DNA from 2 places in the Luteibaculum oceani genome. Region 1 is predicted to be linked to the other one. Evidence: riboswitches for the same ligand, from Rfam matches in the RefSeq annotation. Region 1 holds a riboswitch; the other holds the start of a gene.
What was found. Region 1 has a riboswitch for S-adenosylmethionine ahead of FRX97_RS02760 (OsmC family protein). Riboswitches for the same ligand answer to the same signal wherever they lie in the genome.

Region 1 (5,751 bases):
TCTCCTTAGCGAGTTCAATTTTTACAGGTGCCGTTTGGTAGTCAAAAAAGGCATCTAAATCCTCCTTAAATGAAATCCCAGCTTTGGCTTTTTCTATCAGATCTAATAGATTATTTGTGCTGCTTCCACGAGCAGATACAACTACTGCAATGCTATCCTTTGAGCTTTTGGTCTCGTCCTTTAAGATTTGAATAACCTCTTGGATGGGTTGTCCATTGGCTAGCGATTTCCCTCCAAATTTTAGCACCTTCCACTCGCTGTGATTTGGGGTTTTATCAATAGCGATGAAATTGGATATTGCTAGTGAAAGCTTTTTAGTTTCGGTTAGGAACCCATCGTGGCCATAATCCGATTCTATTTCGTGATAGGTTGCATTTGGAAGGTTTTTTGCCAATGCTTTTTGCAAACGAGTAGGAATTAATCCATCCGAGGAAATGCCAATAACCAATGTGGGGATATCAATTTTTGACAAAGCATGAATTTCACCTCCGCGTCCTCTTCCAATATTGTGACTATCCAAACACTTGGAAAGATAATAGTAGGAGAGCGGCTTAAAGCGCTTTACAAATTTGTCTCCTTGGTATTGAACGTACGAGGCCGCCTTAAATGCGTCGATTTTTTCCTCTTCGTCGGTTTGGGTCTCTATAAACTTATCTATGGTGCGGTAGCTAAGCAAAGCAGCAGATCTAGCAGCACGCATTCCAGACCATCCTCCTGATTCCTTACCAAAACTCCCATCTGCCATTAAGGCCAACCGTTGGGCTTCGTGGATGGCAATTCCCCAAGCCGATTCGCGAGCCGAGGTTGCAACAAGAATTAGATTGTCAACCTTCCCAGTAAAACTGTAGGCGAATTCAAGGGCCTGATATCCTCCAAAAGAACCTCCTATTAGGCAGTTAATATGATTAATTTCCAACTGCTTGGCCAGTAATTGATAAGCATTCGCTAAATCTCTTACTGTAAACTGCGGAAAACTAAGGTCTTTTGGGCTGGAGCTACCGTATGGTGAGCCAATGCTATTAACGCAAATAATAAAGTAATCTTGAGGGTTAAACAGGTAGTCTTCACCAAACAATCCTTTCCACCAATCTAGCACATCACTGTTTGCCGTTAAAGCGTGGAAAGCCCATACAACATTGCTTTTATCCTTATTCAGCTTTCCATAGGTGTGGTAAGCCAATTTTAATTCGTCTAGTTGTTGTCCGTTTTCCAACTTAAACGGACTGTGGTATTTGTAAATATTCATTTTAAATGCTTTTTAAGGCCTGGTCTATGTCAGCAATAATGTCATCAACATGTTCCAATCCAACAGAAAAGCGGATGTAACCTTCGTTAATTCCTTCGGACTTCAATTCCTCTGCCGATAATTTAGAGTGGGTGGTAGAAGCTGGATGGGTGGCTATGCTTCGGCTATCGCCCAAATTGGCGGTGAGACTATGCATGTTAAGCGCATTTAAAAATTTTGCTCCAGCCTTTTGTCCACCGATAATTTCGCATCCAACCAAACCGCCTCCTTTTTTCATTTGTTTTTTGGCTAAATCGTATTGCTCAAAATTGGGTAGGTGAGGATAGATCACCTTAGCAATTTTTGGATGCGACTGTAGATATTCTCCAATTGCTAAAGCATTATCGCAATGTCTATCCATCCTTAATGCTAGTGTTTCTATACTTTTGGATATAACCCATGCATTAAAAGGGGAGAGCGAGGCACCCGTCCTGCGAATAAAATCGTAGCATGTTTTTACAGGATCTGCTTTTCCCACTATGGCGCCTCCTAAAACGCGTCCTTGACCATCCAGGTACTTGGTAGCTGAATGCAAAATAAGATCGGCTCCAAATTTTGATGGTTGCTGAAGGTAAGGGGTAGCAAAACAATTGTCTACCACGAATAACAGTCCGTGTTTTTTACAGAGTTTACCCAAAAATTCAAGGTCTGCCAGTTTCAGCGTTGGGTTAGACGGAGTTTCCAGGAAAAGCATCTTGGTATTGGGCTGTAAAGCCTTCTCCCACGAACTATTGTCGTTAATTACACAGTAGGTGTGCGTAATTCCCGCTTTGGGTAAAATATTGGAAATAATATGGTGGGAGTTTCCAAAAATTGCCGAGGCGGAGAGAATGTGATCTCCTTGTTGTAATAGTGCCGCCATGCTGGTATACACGGCAGCCATTCCAGATGCGGTAGTCAATCCTGCTTCCGTTTGCTCCAAAAGGCACAATTTTCTGACAAGCTCATCGGTATTGGGGTTAGAAAATCTTGAGTAGAGATTCCCGGGAAGGGAGCCTTCAAAAAGTCCAGCGCCTTCCTCAGCCGAATCGAAAGTAAAGGAGGAGGTAAGGAAGATGGGAGCACTGTGCTCTTTATGCTGGGTTTGCGCTAATTGTTCCCGTATGGCTAGGGTTTCGAATTTACTCATTGATAGAGAATTTTGTGAAGATTTCTACGGTTGGGTACAGCATTTTGTATACGGAACAGTATTTATCTCTACTAAGCCCTATAGCACGCTCTACCTTTCTAGGAGGGATATTGCCTTTTAGCTTGTAGTGAATAGTAATGTTTTTAAAAACTTTTGGTACAGCATGTGCTCGGGTACCGGTTACTTGTACGTCGTAATCTTCGGGAATTATTTTTTGCTTTTGCAGGATGTTAAGTACATCGATAAGCATGCATGAACCCAGGGAAACAAGAACCAGTTGCATGGGGCGAAAAGCTGCTACTCCGGGAGACAATTCTTCTCCGGCGCAAAGGGTAATTGTACTGTTTTCGTTTTGAGCGTGGAAGGTAAATTCACCCTCCGTAGATTTTACGATGTTAATCTCCATTCTTGTTCGTTTTTGGGCTTATCAAGAGATGGAGATAAAAAAACCTCTTTCAACTTGCAGTCAAAAGAGGTCTCGGATATCTTCTGACTTATCTTTCCCTAAACCGTGGTTTAGAGTAGGAATTAGCACCTTTTCCCGTAGGATGGTTGCTAAGGTTTCATAGGGCCGTTCCCTCCACCTTTCTTGATAAGCAATTATTTCAAATTATAGTTGTCCACGTTTGGACAGGGCAAATGTATGTAAAATATTTTAGCACCTAGGAGTTAGGTCGCAGCTGGAAGTTAGTTACGGAATTTAGATGATTTGATGAATGGATGAATGGATGAAGTGTTGAATAGTCAATGGTCAATAGTCAATGGTCAATGGTCAATAGACAATGGTTAATAGTCAATGGTTGAGTTGTAAGTGGTTGGGGATAAGGGTTAAAGGTTAAAGGGTTGAAGAGGGATGGGGAGAGATTAGGTCTAAAATAAACCCAATGACACACTTTAGTGAACAGAACCGATTAGAGAAATCCAAACCACTCAACTACTGACTATTAACCACTAACTACTAACCACTAACCAAAAAACAACCCTACCCAGGCAATAAAAGCGAGCTATCCCCATAGCTTAACATACGGTAATCGTGGTCTAGGGCTTCTTGATAAACCTTGCGCCAATCTTCTCCAATGAAGGCTGCTACTAATAAAATGAGGGTGGAGCCTGGCATGTGGAAATTGGTGACCAATCCATCGCAAATGTGAAAGTTGTAACCTGGATATAGAAAGATTTCGGTCTGCCCAGTCAATTTCTCAATTTGCTTTTCTTCCATGTAGGCTAACACCTTGTTGATTGCCTCTTCTTTATATATGGGTTTTAAACGATATGGATCGTCCTTTTTAATGAAAAAATCATTTTCCCCATTATGGAGTTTTACCCCAAACCAGTACAAACTTTCTAGGGTACGCATAGAAGTGGTTCCAACAGCAATTATTTGCTTCGAATTCAGCAAATTTTCTATGCTGCTTTTAGAAATCAGAACCTGCTCGTTATGCATAGGATGCTCCGATATGTCATCCGTTTTTATGGGTTGGAAAGTTCCCGCCGAAACGTGCAGCGTTAGGTATTCTATTTTAACGCCTTTCCCTTTTAATTCCTCTAGAATTTCTTCGGTAAAATGAAGCCCAGCGGTGGGAGCCGCAACGGCGCCATCTATTTTGGAGTAAACGGTCTGGTATCGATTTTTGTCGTTTTCCTCTACCTCTCTTTGGATATAAGGAGGGAGGGGTATTTTTCCAATTTCGGTTAGGATTTCACTAAACGTACAGCCTTCCCAAGTAAATGTAACTTCGTTATCTCCTGTTCGCGTGCTGGTAAAATTTATGCTTTCGTGCTTTAAACTGGTGTTTAAGGCCCATTTTTTTGCATTTCCAATTAAACATTTCCAAGTACAGGTGTTGGTAGTACTCATTACTTCCTCGTGTGCCTTGGAGGGTTTTAATGGCTCCAGAAGAAATATTTCGATTAGGGCACCTGTGGGTTTTCTTAAGAAAATGCGTGCCGGAATTACCTTGGTATCGTTAAAAAATAATGTGGCGTCAGAAGATATTTGCCCAACTAAATCTCTAAACGCTAAGTGTTCTATTATGCCCTTGTTATAGCTCAGTAATTTAGAATTTCCACGCTCTTTTGGTGGATGCTTCGCAATTCGACTATCTGGCAGCGTAAAGTGGTAGTCCTTTAGGTTAAGCATTTTAGGATAACTGGGTTGAAGGGTTATAGGGTTGATGAGTTAAAGGGTTAAGGGTGGAATTGTCAGTGGTCAATGGTCAATGGTCAATGGTGAATAGATGAATGGATTAAAGGATAAATGGATGAAGTGGTTCTCTGAATTGGGTTACCAATTCATTGCTTCATTTTCACATTGATAAATTGTTCCATTTAATTACCCAATGTGTTGCTCTACAAACTCTTTAAATACTGCTTTGTGTTTATCTAAATCCAGATTTGGGGATACCGAAACGCGAGCGATGTAGTCTTTATCCGACTCCTTGGTAGTTCCCTGGGTACTGGTTGCTGGGATGGTCCAATAACAACCTTTTAGCTGACCGTAGCTTACGCAGTACTTACTTTCGTTTGGAATTTGCGTAATCATCAGGGTGATGAGTTTATTGTTTAGGTCGCGCTTGTACATTTCTCTTTCTTCTGGGGTATTTCCCTTGGTTGGTAAATCCAAAGAAAAGACAGAAGGGGTGAAGCCCTGTGCTGCAAGTTCTTCTGAGACAAAATTAATTTTAGCCTGAGGTAGTGTTTCTTCAATAAAATTTACAAAGGTTCTGGTGTTATTGTAGGCATCGGCAATGCGCTGCACCATACTCGGCATTTGTTCTGCCAGTATTTGCATTTGGAGGTCTGTGGCCTCGTTATCACATAGCTTAATGTGCTTGGCTATATCGGGCATTAATTCGGCTGCTTTGTCGTTTGCCACACAATATCCTGCCGTACATTTCCCACCGCTAGGAAATTTAGATCCACTCACATATGAAATGGTTTTTACGGCAGATAAAATCCCGTCCTCACTCACAAACCTTACGTTAGGACAAAAGGTCTGGTCCAAGATAAATACGGGTTCTACGGCCATTTCACCACTCGGGGTAGATCTTTGTTTGGAAAGTACAGCCTTTAAATCATCTAGGTTGGGGACCTCTACACGTGGATTGGTTGGTATTTCGGCGATAATAAGCGCAACGGCATCCTCCTTAGCTACTTGATCAAGTACCTGGTTAGTACTATCCACCATATTGTTATCTCCATCAACGGGTAAATCCATGATGTCTACATGATTTAAGCAGGCGGCAACACGCCTTGCCTGGTCGTTGGTTCCGCCGTAACAGTTCGGTGGTACGACAATTTTCACCTTCTTATTCGGGTGCATGCGCTGGGCATTGTC
Region 2 (5,751 bases), on a different contig from region 1:
GGGCTTAGCTTAAGTGCTTTATCTAAAAAAGCAGGTTTGTCGGCTTCCTACTTGAATGAAATTGAGAAGGGTAAAAAATATCCGAAGGCCGAGAAGATTATAACTCTTGCCCAAGCCCTGGAGGTGGAATACGATGAATTGGTATCCACCAAACTAAAACAAGACCTTGCGCCACTCGGTGACTTGATGTCTTCCAAAATTTTCGATCAAATTCCCTTTAGTCTGTTTGGTATAGATACCACTCAAATAGTGGAGCTCTTGTCGAAAAGTCCGGCACAGGCTTCCTCTTTTTTGGGTGCTTTTATGGAAATTGCCAGGCATTATAACATTTCTGAAAGTGAGGTGTATACAGCAGCCTTGCGCAGTTATCAGGAAATTGCCAATAACTACTTCCCCGATATAGAACAAAAAGCCCAGAAATTTGCGGCTCAGCATAACTTCAATCCCTTTGTAAAAGATGCGGATAAGCAATTGGAGCGTCTGTTAGCCAATTTATTTTCATACCAAATCGACAAGTCTACCCTTGGCAGTAATGATTTGTTGAAAGGGGTAAAATCTTATTACACACAGGAATCGGGTCCTAAGCTTTTTATAGAACCAGAATTATCTGCCTCCCAGCAAATATTTTTATTGGCAAAAGAACTTGGGTTTAATGTTCTTGATTTAGAAAAGACCATCCGCGTTAACACCATACTCGGGAAGCCAAGAATTAAGAGCTTTCAGCAAATTTTAATAAACCTACAGGCTTCATACTTTGCCGGTGCTTTGTTGCTGCCGAAAAAGGAGGTAGAAAAAGATTTGGGGCTATGGTTTGACCAAGAAACATTTGACGCCAGCCATTTAAAGAAGCTTAGTGATAAATGGAAGTGTACTCCTGAAACCTTGTTTCACCGGCTGACCAATATTTTGCCGCAGTCATTTGGTTTGGATGTACTTTTCTTCTTAAAGTTTAATCAAAAACCAGAAGAGGAACTTCCGCATTTAGAACGCGAACTCCATCTAAATAGAAAGCATTTACCTCATGCCACCAAATTGGGAGCACATTATTGTGCGCGCTGGTCGGCATTAAAAACTTTAAAAGAAGTTGTTGGTAATGAGGGGGGAGAACAATTTAGTGCACACGGCCAAATTTCTGAATTCGTGGAAAATGGCGATTGCTACTTGGTAATATCCATGGGGCGAAAAATTAGCGAGGCCACAGGATTAGCTACCAGTACTTGTTTGGGTATTTATCTTAATGCCAAACTAAAGCGTAAAGTGCGTTGGTTATCCGACCCTAAATTGGCTAAAAAGCAAGTGAATGTGCTTTGCGAAAACTGTGCTATGGATTGTGAAGATCGGTTAGCTCCTCCAAGCATATTAGAAAGAAAATCCCTGAAAATGGAAGTCGAAGATGCGCTATCTCAATTGCATTGATTTTTTACCCATCTTTGTCCCAGTTCTTTAATTAGTACTTATCAAGAAAGGCAGAGGGACTGGCCCTATGAAGCCTTGGCAACCCGAAGTACGCAGCTGCGTACCCGAAGGTGCCAATTCCAGTTTCCGGAAATACCGGAAAACAGATAAGTTGACAGTTTTGATTTTAACCTCCTAAAATATTCAAACCCTGTTGACTTATGTTAACAGGGTTTTTTTATGCCCAAATTTTAAAGTAGAATGAAAGTTACAGAGGCTATAAAACAGCGAATTTTAGTGCTAGACGGTGCGATGGGTACCATGATTCAGCGCTATAAATTAGAGGAAGAGGATTTTAGAACTCCCGAGTTAAAGCATCATGAAAAATCATTAAAGGGTAATAATGATTTAATTGGGTTGTCTCGACCTGAAATCCTCGCAGCAATTCACGAAGAATACCTTGCGGCTGGTGCCGATATATTAGAAACCAACACTTTTAGTGGTACTACCATAGCTCAGGAGGATTACTCTTGTGAGCATTTGGTTGATGAAATCAATATTAAAAGTGCCCAAATTGCAAAAGCGGCGGCAGATAAATACACTGCCTTAACACCAGACAAGCCTAGGTATGTTGCTGGATCAATGGGCCCGACCAACAAAACGGCATCTATTTCTCCGAATGTGAACGACCCTGGATACCGTGCAATAGATTTTGATACCCTAGCCGAAGCTTACCGTCAACAGGCGGTTGGACTTATGAAGGGGGGAGTTGACCTGCTTTTGGTGGAAACTGTTTTTGATACGTTGAATGCAAAGGCTGCTCTATTCGGAATTGAAGAGGCTTTTACAGAGATGGGAAGCGAAATTCCCGTTATGGTTTCAGGAACGATAACCGATGCTAGTGGGCGAACTTTATCTGGCCAAACGGCAGAAGCTTTTTTAATCTCTATATCCCATTTCCCACTTTTTTCAGTGGGCTTAAATTGTGCTTTAGGGGCTAGCCAATTAAGACAGTATATCCAGGTATTGGCTAAAAATGCACCCTTTTATATATCCGCTCACCCCAATGCAGGGTTGCCAAATGAATTTGGGGCTTACGATGAAACTCCAGAGTTTATGGCTAAACAAATCAAAGAGTTTTTAGACCTAGGTCTTATCAATATTATTGGCGGTTGTTGCGGAACCACGCCAGACCATATTCAGGCCATCGCGGAATTGGCGGCAAAATACGAACCCAGAAAAATGGCTTCCCCAGCTTTAAGTACTGTATTATAATGACTACCTACCTACAATTAGCGGGATTAGAACCCCTATATGTAACCTCAGAAAGCAATTTTGTAAATGTTGGTGAGCGCACCAACGTAACTGGTTCACGTAAATTTTTACGCCTTATTAAAGAAGAAAAATTTGATGAGGCCTTAGAAATCGCTCGGGATCAAGTTGAAGGCGGAGCCCAAATCCTCGATGTGAATATGGATGAGGGTATGATTGATGGGGTAGAAGCAATGGTAAAGTTCCTAAACCTTATCGCTGCTGAACCAGATATCGCCCGAATTCCTATTATGATAGATTCCTCTCGATGGGAAATCATCAGAGCAGGATTAAAATGTGTTCAGGGTAAGGCCGTTGTGAACTCCATTTCACTCAAAGAAGGTGAAAAGACCTTTATAGAACAAGCAAAATATATAAAGCGTTTTGGCGCTGCGGTAGTGGTAATGGCTTTCGACGAAGAGGGTCAGGCAGATAGCTACGAGCGACGAATAGAAATCTGTAAACGCTCCTACGACATATTAACCCAGGTAGTTAAATTCCCTCCTCAAGAGATTATTTTCGACCCTAACATTTTCCCAGTAGCAACTGGGATGGAGGAGCATAGGAATAACGCACTAGATTTTTTTAGGGCTACCAAGTGGATCAGAAATAACCTTCCTCATGCACATGTTAGCGGTGGGGTAAGTAACGTATCGTTTTCATTTAGAGGAAACAATACGGTTAGAGAAGCGATACACTCCGCATTTTTATACCATGGAATAAAGGCGGGTATGACCATGGGGATTGTAAACCCTTCTATGCTTGAAGTGTACGAGGATATTCCTAAGGATCTGCTGAACTGTGTGGAGGATGTGCTTTTAAACCGAGATCCCAAGGCCGAAGAACGCCTGCTTGAAATGGCGGAAGAATTAAAGGATGGTCCTCAGAAGGAACGTAAGGTGGATTTGTCTTGGAGAGAGGCGCCCGTAGAAAAGCGTTTGGAGCATGCCCTGGTAAAGGGGATTCTAGAATTTATTGAGGAAGATACCGAAACAGCAAGACAGCAATTCCCGACCTCGCTTCAGGTAATTGAAGGTCCTTTAATGGACGGAATGAATGTGGTAGGAGATTTGTTTGGATCTGGAAAAATGTTTCTCCCTCAGGTTGTGAAATCTGCGCGCGTAATGAAGAAGGCCGTGGCCTACTTACTGCCGTATTTAGAGGAAGAAAAGAAGAACAATCCCAACCCAGATAGTAAAAAAGCCAAAGGAAAAATTCTGATGGCCACCGTAAAAGGGGATGTCCACGATATTGGAAAAAACATTGTTAGTGTAGTGCTAGCATGCAATAATTTCGATGTAGTGGATTTAGGGGTAATGGTGCCGGCAGAAAAAATCCTCGACGAAGCCGAAAAGCAACAAGTGGACGCCATCGGTTTATCTGGATTAATTACTCCTTCCTTAGATGAAATGGTTTTCGTTGCCAAAGAAATGGAACGTAGGGGCCTAAATATTCCCTTGCTTATTGGAGGTGCAACAACCTCAAGGGTTCATACGGCTGTAAAAGTGGCTCCAGAATATTCCATTAATCGGGTAGTTCATGTTTTAGATGCCTCGAGAGCAGTAACCACAGCTTCAAAATTGTTGGGCTCAGACGCTAAGAAATTTAAAGATGATATCGCCGAGGAATACGAGAAGTTGAGAGCTTATCATCATGCAAAGAAGAAAAAGGAAAAGCTTATTTCACTTGAAGAAGCTCAAGCTAATAAAGTGGATATTGATTGGACCAATTTTAAAGCTGAAACTCCATCGGTAAATGGAATACAGGTGATCCAGCAGCAAGATTTAAATGAATTACTGCCCTTTATAGACTGGACTCCATTTTTCCAAACATGGGAGTTGGCCGGTAGATTCCCCAATATTTTGGAGGATGAAGTTGTAGGGGTTGAGGCCAAAAAACTCTACGCAGATGCACAACAAATGTTGAAGCAGATTGTAGAGGAAAAGTGGTTGGAAGCCAAAGCAGTTTTTGGAATTTTCCCAGCTAATAGCAATAAAGATGATGTTGAAATTTATGATGAAGATGGAGGGGTTGCCTGCACATTTAATCAAATGCGTCAACAGATAAAGAAGGTTGCAGGGCAGCCTAATTACAGTTTGGCCGATTTTGTTGCTCCAAAAGAAAGTGGTAAAAAGGATTATTGTGGGGCCTTTGTAGTAACTACTGGATTTGGTTGTGATGAAAAAGCAGAGGCTTTTAAAAAGGATCACGATGATTACAGTTCCATTATGATCAAAGCCCTTGCCGATCGTTTGGCTGAGGCCTTTGCAGAGTTGCTTCATCAAAAAGTAAGACGCGAATATTGGGGTTACGCTCCAAATGAGGCTTTAGACAATGAGGCCTTGATAAAAGAAAAGTACCGTGGTATAAGACCTGCCCCAGGCTATCCTGCCTGTCCAGATCACACCGAAAAACCCAAGCTGTTTAAACTGCTAAAGGCTAAGGAGAATATTGGTGTCGACTTAACAGAAAGCCTAGCCATGACTCCTGCTGCATCGGTTTCGGGGTGGTATTTTGCGCATCCTGAAAGCCGATACTTTGGAATTAGAAAAATAGAAAAAGACCAGCTTGAGAACCTTGCAGAAAGAAAGGGAATGGATGTAGCAACTTTGGAACGTTGGTTGCAGCCGGTGTTGTAATTTAAAAATTGACTTTTAGCTTCACCCAAGCCTTGCGTAATACGGTTGAAGGAATTCCCTAATTTTGAAACTTTTACACCAACCGATGACCTTCAACTTTTCTGCAATTAGCAGAGCTTTACTTCCTGCAATATTTGTTTTTTTTGCTGTTGTTACTCGAGCTCAGACCATTGATTTAAAGTCGTTTGTCCCATTTGATGGGATAAAGAAATCAGGATATCATTCCTCTTCTATTCTTACCTCTGATAACTACGGAAATACATTTATCCTAGGGGAATTTGATGGGTTCTTCGATGCGGATCCAGATTCAAGTGCCTACGAGCTTTATAGTCCCACGATTAGTTCCAGTGGGGAATCCATGTTTATATCAAAGTTTCATGAAAATGGAGATTTAGACTGGGCAATT

Region 2: another riboswitch for S-adenosylmethionine. It lies ahead of FRX97_RS11720 (homocysteine S-methyltransferase family protein); the one in region 1 lies ahead of FRX97_RS02760 (OsmC family protein).

Annotation. Positions count from the first base shown of each region.
Region 1 covers NZ_VORB01000002.1:163,545-169,295, forward strand. Annotated here, with positions in the region: gene thrA (bifunctional aspartate kinase/homoserine dehydrogenase I) at 1-1,246, opposite strand, end outside; gene FRX97_RS02755 (trans-sulfuration enzyme family protein) at 1,248-2,414, opposite strand; gene FRX97_RS02760 (OsmC family protein) at 2,407-2,820, opposite strand; SAM riboswitch class I at 2,906-3,013, opposite strand; gene FRX97_RS02765 (S-adenosylmethionine:tRNA ribosyltransferase-isomerase) at 3,397-4,554, opposite strand; gene FRX97_RS02770 (PLP-dependent aminotransferase family protein) at 4,747-5,751, opposite strand, start outside.
Region 2 covers NZ_VORB01000012.1:42,055-47,805, reverse strand. Annotated here, with positions in the region: gene FRX97_RS11725 (helix-turn-helix transcriptional regulator) at 1-1,416, shown strand, start outside; SAM riboswitch class I at 1,452-1,569, shown strand; gene FRX97_RS11720 (homocysteine S-methyltransferase family protein) at 1,657-2,670, shown strand; gene metH (methionine synthase) at 2,670-5,345, shown strand; gene FRX97_RS11710 (T9SS type A sorting domain-containing protein) at 5,431-5,751, shown strand, end outside.